One region of the Pedobacter sp. ASV1-7 genome, then DNA from elsewhere that is predicted to be linked to it. Evidence: riboswitches for the same ligand, from Rfam matches in the RefSeq annotation. Region 1 holds a riboswitch; the other holds the start of a gene.

Region 1 (4,386 bases):
CTGAAAGTACTTATCCGGTAGAAGTGGTGGTTGGCCCTGAATTTTTAACAGGATCAACTCGCATGAAATCAGGAACAGCACAAAAACTGGTTTTAAATATGCTGAGCACGACCGTAATGATCAGATTGGGCAAAGTAAAGGGTAATAGAATGGTTGACATGCAGCTGACCAATCATAAACTTGTTGACCGTGGAACACAAATGGTTATGGCAGAATTAAATATCGACCATGATCAGGCTGCCGACTTGCTGCTTCGTTATGGCAGTGTGCGTAAAGCTGTAGAAGCGGGTAAATAATAAAGATTATGCATGAAATAGAACCTTTCTATCTTTGGCGCGATGATTACATTGCGGCTGAAGATGAACGTTCCCCTTTTTACAATACAGAATACTCCGAGTTTTATTTCGATAAACAGATGTATAACTACCTTATTCATCCTCAATGGGATGATTTTGGATCCGGGACCCTGTATTTAAAAGTGTTGTATGTTGATTACGACAGACATTATGCTATTATTGAATTTATGGGTGAATGGAATGATGCCATTGGAAATGACATTATGCTATTAAAACGCGAAATTCTGGAAATGATGATGGATGAGGGTATCAATAAGTTTATATTGATTGGCGAAAACGTATTAAATTTTCATTCTTCTGAAGAGGATAGCTATTATGAGGAATGGTTTCAGGAGGTTGAAGATGGCTGGATTACAGGCATTAACTTCCAGGAACATGTAATCAGAGAATTTAAACAAAATAATATTGATTACTATATCAATTTCGGCGGGCAACTTGACGATTTGGCATGGCGCACCTTAAAACCACTTCAATTCTTTAAAAAAATTGAAGAAATCCTGACAAAACGCCTGGGGGCATAGCTTTTGTATAACTAAAACAATTAGTACATTTAAAATAAAAATTAAAACAAATGGATAACAACAATCAAAACTGGTCGCAGCAGTCTGTTTTTGTAGAAGATATTACAGGTAAAGTAGCCAAAAAATTCTTTGCTAACGTGTTCTTATGGATGTTCGTGGCATTAACATTATCGAGTCTGGCAGCTTACTATATGGCGAGCACTCCTGAAATGATGAGCTATCTGATTAATCAGGAAACTGGTAAAATGGGAATGTTAGGTTGGGTAGCAATGCTTGCTCCTCTCGGCTTGGTCTTACTCATGAGCGCAGGAATGAGCCGTCTTTCATTCGGAGCATTACTTGGTGTATTTGTTTTATATGCTGTATTAACTGGAGTTAGTTTAAGCTTTATTCTACTTGCTTATACTTCAAGCTCAATCATGAGCTGTTTTATTGGCGCAGCGGGTATCTTTGGTATTATGGCTGTTATGGGCTATACTACTAACATTGACCTGAGTAAATTTGGCCCAATCCTGATGATTGGTGTTGTAGGTTTAGTTATTGCAAGTGTGGTGAATATGTTCATTCAAAGCGAAAACTTTAGCCTGTTCATGGCTTTTATCGGTATCGCTATATTTACTGCTTTAACTGCATATGATGTTCAGAAATTAAAAAGAATAGGCGCTGGTTTAGAAGAAAGTGGTGCTACAATGCAAGATACTGATTCTAAAAAATTAGCGATCATGGGTGCTTTATCACTGTATCTTGACTTCTTAAATATCTTCCTTTACTTATTAAGAATATTTGGAGACAGAAGATAATTCTTCAAAACTTACAAAGAGAAGCCCCCTGATCTAAACATCAGGGGGCTTCTCTTTAATTCTATCTAAATAATTACACGACTAATAGTAGTCGATCCTAGTCTAAATCGGCCCATGTAAAATTGACATTCTTACTCGGGTTTTCTTTTGCAATCCTTTTGCTATTGTTTTGCTATCCTTTTGCTCAGACCAATAGAAAAGCAATATTCGACTAAAGTGAAATCAATTAAAAACCTAAGGCTTACAACTCCATTAAACAATTGATTCACAGAATATAATTCTATTTTAAGACACAAACAGAGGGTTTCATAAAATTTTATATGCTTTGATCTCAGTTTTTTTGGAAATGACTGTTCTTTGTTGCACCTTTGTAATGCTTATAGAGAAAGACGGAGGGATTAGACCCTACGAAGTCTTGGCAACCTGTGCTTACAAGGTGCTAAATTCTACTGGAACCGGATAACCGATTCCCGAAAGATAAGTTGAATTCGTCACAACCCAGAATTCCGAATAAGCTTTGTATGTAATGAGTTCGGCACTTGTTTAGGCTTTCGCCTCTATCAAAAATAGCTTATTACCTGCTCATATGATTTTTTTTAAATGAACATTAGAGAAGAATTAGAAAAACGTATCCTAATTATCGACGGTGCAATGGGCACTATGATTCAGCGTTATGTTTTAACTGAAGACGATTTTAGAGGCGAACGCTTCAAAAATCACCCATGTGATGTAAAAGGGAACAATGACTTATTAAATTTAACACGTCCCGACATCATCAAAGAGATACATACCGAATACTTAAAAGCCGGTACTGATATCATTGAGACCAACACTTTTAGTACCCAACGCATTTCTCTGGCAGATTACCAGATGGAGGAGCTGGACTATGAGATGAGTTTTGAAGGAGCAAAAATTGCCAAAGAAGCTGTAAATGAGTTTATGGCAGCAAACCCAGACAGAAAATGCTTTGTTGCCGGTGCCGTAGGTCCAACCAACAGAACTTTGTCGATCTCTCCTGATGTAAATGACCCCGGTTTCAGAGCTATTACATTTGATGAACTTGTTGATGCTTATGATCAGCAGGTCCGAGGCTTAGTTGATGGCGGTGCTGACCTATTGCTAATTGAAACTATTTTCGACACATTAAATGCCAAAGCCGCTATATTCTCTATTAAAAAATATGAAGCAGAAATTGGCAAAAAAATAGAGATTATGATCTCTGGTACGATTACCGATGCTTCGGGAAGAACCTTAAGTGGGCAAACTGCTGAAGCTTTCCTAAATTCAGTAATACACGCAGATCCCATCAGCATAGGCTTCAACTGTGCACTGGGAGCGAAAGACATGAGACCTCATATTGAGGAACTTTCTGCTAAAGCACCTTGTTATGTTTCGGCTTACCCAAATGCAGGTTTACCAAATGAATTTGGTGCTTATGATGAGATGCCTCATGAAACTGCCCATCTTGTAGCTGATTTTATTCAGCATGGCTTTGTAAATATCGTGGGTGGTTGTTGTGGTACAACCCCGGAACATATAGGCTGTATTGCTGCGAAAGCAAAAAATGTAGCGCCTCGTAAAATTCCACAACTTGAGCCCTACATGCGTTTAAGTGGTTTAGAACCTGTTACCCTTACACCTGATAGTATATTTGTAAATATAGGTGAACGTACCAATATTACCGGATCACCAAAATTCTCCAAACTGATTTTAGGTGGAGATTTTGAAGCTGCACTAACTGTCGCCCGTCAGCAGGTGGAAGGTGGCGCACAGATCATTGATGTAAACATGGATGAGGGAATGATTGACTCTGAGGCCTCCATGACTAAATTCCTGAACCTAATTGCATCTGAACCTGATATTTCTAAACTACCAATCATGGTCGATTCTTCGAAATGGACTGTTATTGAGGCTGGATTGAAATGTATGCAGGGAAAAGGGATCGTGAACTCAATCTCTTTAAAAGAGGGTGAAGAAAAGTTTAAAGAAAGTGCCCGTAAAATTATGACTTATGGCGCTGCCGCAGTTGTAATGGCTTTTGATGAAAAAGGACAGGCAGATAATTATGAAAGAAGAATAGAGATCTGTAAAAGATCTTACGATATATTAGTAAATGAAATCGGCTTTCCTCCTCAGGATATTATTTTTGACCCCAACATTCTTACTGTTGCAACTGGATTAGAGGAACATAATAATTATGCAGTCGACTTTATAAACGCAACACGTTGGATTAAGGAGAACCTTCCTTATGCTAAAGTGAGTGGTGGTGTATCCAATATTTCCTTCTCTTTTAGAGGTAACAATACGGTTAGAGAGGCTATGCACTCGGCCTTCTTATACCATGCCATCAAGGCTGGACTAGACATGGGAATTGTCAATGCTGGTATGCTTGAGGTCTATCAGGAAATTCCAGTTGAACTCCTTACACTTGTTGAGGATGTTTTGCTTAATCGTCGAGAGGATGCGACAGAACGTTTGGTGGAGTATGCAGATACCATCAAATCTAAGGGAAAAGAGATCGTAAGAGATGAGGAATGGCGTAAAGGTACTGTTGAAGAACGTTTATCACATGCGCTTGTAAAAGGAATCATTGAATATCTGGATAATGATGTAGAAGAAGCTCGTCAGAAGTACCCTAGACCAATTCAGGTTATTGAAGGTCCTTTGATGGATGGGATGAATATTGTGGGTGACCTTTTTGGTGCTGGA
Region 2 (4,386 bases), on a different contig from region 1:
TCTTTTCAGGATTTTTAATTGCGATCTTAATGATTTCAAGATTTAAGTCTTGACCACGAATAATATCGAGTAATCCCTGTCCAACTACCCCAAAACCAAATAAACCAATTTTAAGTTTCTTGCTCATCTAATTATTATGCTGTTTTATGTAATTTAATTATTTTCTTGTTGATACTTTCTTTAAGGAAAGTGCCAATTACGTTTGTTAATGTGCCTGTTTCAATAAGAAAACCATCATGCCCATATGCAGATTTTAATTTGTAAAATTCTGCATCTGCAATGTGTTTGGATAAAAATTCCTGTTCTGATAAAGGAAAAAGAATATCATTTTCAATTCCAATGACTAATGTATTGGCTTTTACTCTTGCCAATGCTTTAGTAACACTTTGTCGGCCACGACCAACATTATGACTGTCCATTGCTTTACTTAAATACCAATAGCTGTAAGCATTGAAGCGTTTGCAAAGCTTTTCTCCCTGGTAGTTTTGGTAAGATGAAGCTCTGAAATTATCAGTTTTATGGTCTACACTTTCCAGTTGCGTTGATCCATAAGCATCATATGTCCTGTAAGATAGTAAAGCGATACTTCTTGCTACTTTTAGTCCTTTTAAACCGCCATTATGTTGCTGAGCATAAAAACTACGGTCGGCCGCAATAGCCAGACGCTGACTTTCATTGAAAGCTATACCCCATGGTGAATGTGCAGCATTTGTAGCCATAAGAATTAGGTTTTCAATCATGTTTTGATCTGAAATAGCCCATTCTAAAGCCTGCTGACCACCTAAAGAACCACCAATAAGAACTTTGATTTGTTCTACATTAAGGTGTGCTGCTAGCACTTGATGTGCAGCTACCAGATCTCTGATGGTAAACTCAGGAAAAGAAAGGTAATAACTTAATCCTGTTGCCGGATTTACGCTTAATGGATTGGTACTTCCATAATGGGAGCCCAATACATTAGCACAAATGATAAAATGGTCATCAGGATTAAATAAAGCATTATTACCAAATAGTCCTTTCCACCAATCCAGTACATCGGAATTGGCTGTAAGTGCGTGACAAACCCAAATTACATTATCCTTTTTAGCATTTAGCTTACCATACGTCTGATAGGCAATTTCAAGATTGTAAATCTTTTTGCCGTTTTCAAGCGTAAAAGGCTTGGTGTAATTGTATATGGATAAGGTACTCATTAATAACACGTAGAAAAATTGTAATTATTTATTTTTTATGGCAGCAAATGCTTGTTCAAAATCAGCTTTGATATCATCAATATGTTCAATACCAACAGATACCCTTAATTGATTAGGAGTAACACCTGCGCTGATTTGCTCTGCATCACTTAATTGCTGGTGTGTAGTTGCTGCTGGCTGTATAATCAGCGTTTTAGCATCTCCAACATTCGCAAGGTGACTTACCAGTTTAAGGCTGTCCACCAATGCAGTAGCTTGTTCTTTAGCACCATGTAATTCGAATGATAATACGGCACCAAATCCATTTTGCAGATACTTTTTAGCGTTTGTATGGTATGGGCTGCTTTCCAAACCAGGGTAGCTTACACTTTTCACAGCTTCATGACCTTCAAGCCATTTTGCTAAAGCAAGTGTATTGTCAACATGACGTTGCATACGTAATGACAATGTCTCTAAACCTTGAAGTAATTGGAAAGAGTTGAAAGGAGATATAGCCGGTCCAAAATCCCTTAAGCCTTCAACACGTGCACGGATGGCAAACTGAATGTTTCCGAAAGGACCTGCAGAACCGAATACATCATTAAACACTAAACCATGGTAACCATCAGAAGGCTCACTGAATTGTGCAAATTTACCATTTCCCCAGTTATAATTTCCACCATCAACGATCACACCACCAATACTTGTACCGTGTCCGCCAATCCATTTTGTAGCAGATTGAACGACAACGTGTGCACCATGCTCTAAAGGTTTAAATAAATATCCGGCAGCACCGAAAGTATTGTCTACAATTAAAGGTAGATCATGTTTGTTGGCAATTGCAGATATTCTTTCGAAATCGATGATGCTATAAGCTGGGTTACCAATAGTTTCCAGGTAAATTGCTTTTGTTTTTTCATCAATTTTAGCCTCGAAATCTTCGGGATCATCTCCATTGGCAAATTTAACCTCAATACCAAGGCGTTTGAAAGCAACTTTAAATTGATTATAAGAGCCGCCATATAAGTGAGAAGAAGAAACGAAGTTATCACCTGCCTCTAAAATGTTATTTAATGCAATAAATTGTGCAGCCATACCAGATCCAACTGCTACTGCGGCTACACCGCCTTCAAGAGCAGCGATACGTTTTTCAAAAACATCCGTAGTAGGGTTCATGATGCGTGTGTATATATTTCCAAATTCCTTAAGAGCAAAAAGGTTTGCACCATGTTCAGAATTTTTAAAACCGTAAGAAGAAGTTTGATAAATAGGAACTGCTCTAGAACCTGTTGTTGGATCTATTTCCTGACCTGCATGTACTTGTAGTGTTTCGAATTTATGAGAAGTCGACATATTAATTTATTTTTTTTATATGGTTTGATTGATTGTATTAGTAAGGATATACTTCAGGTAAAATATGAATGTATATTGTATTGCGTACCCATGTGGGCCTTCCGGATGAATTAAAGAAATGCAAAAGGAAGATTTAAAGATTATTGCATGCAGCTGCACATACACATGGTATGGGGCGTACAAGAATAATAATTGATATTAGAAATAATAGTTTTCATACGTTTAAATTTATCTTTCCAAACAAGCACCATGCTGATTGGTCAGGAATTGGCACCTTCTCCATTTTGGGAGGGTTGCCAGTGGGTCAAAGAGCCTGTCTCTCGCCACTTCTTTATAAATCAAACCTTAATTAAGAAGGTTGACTTGATTAGCTTTCACTAAAGAATTAATTCAAATATAGGGCTAAATACAAATATAATCAAAATTAAATTCTGAATATTTTTTAAATATCTGTTTGTTAAGTGTTTAAGATTGTTGTTTAAGCTTTGTTTATTTATTTTGATAGGCTAAAGCTTGGTTTAAATCAGCTATTAAGTCATCGATATGTTCAAGTCCAGCGGATATCCGAATTAAATTCGGTGGGGTGGTGGTAGTTGGTCCTTCTATTGAGGCGCGATGTTCGATTAAACTTTCTACACCCCCTAAGCTTGTGGCTTGTGCAAATAATTTTACCTGGTTAACAACTCTTCTTGCTTCATCACTTCCACCTTTTACAAGGATAGACAGCATACCTCCAAAGCCTCTCATTTGTTTTTTTGCAATATCGTGTCCGGAATGGCTTGATAATCCGGGATAATATACAGTTTCTATTGCCGGGTGATTTTGCAGATAATGGGCGAGAGCCATACCATTTTCACAATGTCCGCGCATCCTGTAAGCCAGAGTTTTGATACTACGCACTAACAAATAGCAGTCGAAAGGGGAAGGAACAGCTCCTCCAACTTCCTGTATATTCCTGATTTTCTCCCAAAGTTCATTTTTCTCTGCAGTGATTAGTATGCCACCAAGTACATCGCTATGTCCTCCTATATATTTTGTTGAAGAGTGCATTACAATATCTGCACCTAATGAGATTGGGTTTTGCAACGATGGTGAAGCAAAAGTGCTATCGCAAGCCAAAATCAATCCTTTTTCTTTACAAATTGCCGATATTGCTGAAATATCTGTGATTTTGAGTAGCGGATTTGACGGCGTTTCAGTCCAGATCATTACCGTGTTTTCCTTTATATGACGATTGATTTCTTCAAAATCATTGAGGTCTACAAAGTCAATACTTAAAGTGTCTGCAAAAATGGTTAGCAACTGTTTTTTAAATCCCCAATACATGTCATCCGGTGCAATGATGTGGCTGCCAGGTTTTAGTGCCTGGAAAACAGTCATACCTGCAGTGTTGCCAGATGAAAGTGCACAAGCATCTGCTCCTTTTTCTAATTCTGCAACGATCTTCTCCAGAGCCGATCTGTTTGGATTGCTAAGTCTGCTGTACATGTGTCCACCAGAATAGCCACCTTCTTCATTTCTTAAAAATGTTGTCGATAAGTTTATTGGTGGGGTAACATCTTTTGTGCTGATGTCGTATAAATTTCCTGCATGGATAGCTAATGTTTCTGCTCTCATTACTATGGGGTTAAATGATTGTTTTAAAGCTGGACAGCAATAACTGTAAAGGTAAAAATTATTATCTTGAAGTTTTGGCAGGATTTATGTATTTGATATGTAAAAATACATAATATGAAAAGAATATTCTTGATAGCAGCCCTTTTTTGCGGTGTATTAATGGTGCTGCAAAGCTGTTCACCAAAAGGTGCAGCCACGACTCAACCTGTTAAAAGAAGTAATGTAACCGGTAACTGGATTTTAA

What was found. Region 1 has a riboswitch for S-adenosylmethionine ahead of metH (methionine synthase). Riboswitches for the same ligand answer to the same signal wherever they lie in the genome.
Region 2: linked by a shared signal. The riboswitch ahead of ABDJ41_RS18145 (O-acetylhomoserine aminocarboxypropyltransferase/cysteine synthase family protein) and the one ahead of metH (methionine synthase) in region 1 are both predicted to bind S-adenosylmethionine.

What each region holds. Positions count from the first base shown of each region.
Region 1 is NZ_JBEHBV010000005.1:239,281-243,666, forward strand. It holds gene murQ (N-acetylmuramic acid 6-phosphate etherase) at 1-296, shown strand, start outside; gene ABDJ41_RS13525 (hypothetical protein) at 305-877, shown strand; gene ABDJ41_RS13530 (Bax inhibitor-1/YccA family protein) at 928-1,677, shown strand; SAM riboswitch class I at 2,052-2,161, shown strand; gene metH (methionine synthase) at 2,278-4,386, shown strand, end outside.
Region 2 is NZ_JBEHBV010000008.1:193,920-198,305, forward strand. It holds gene ABDJ41_RS18135 (homoserine dehydrogenase) at 1-127, opposite strand, end outside; gene ABDJ41_RS18140 (homoserine O-acetyltransferase family protein) at 135-1,193, opposite strand; gene ABDJ41_RS18145 (O-acetylhomoserine aminocarboxypropyltransferase/cysteine synthase family protein) at 1,218-2,525, opposite strand; SAM riboswitch class I at 2,751-2,865, opposite strand; gene ABDJ41_RS18150 (trans-sulfuration enzyme family protein) at 3,015-4,142, opposite strand; gene ABDJ41_RS18155 (hypothetical protein) at 4,257-4,386, shown strand, end outside.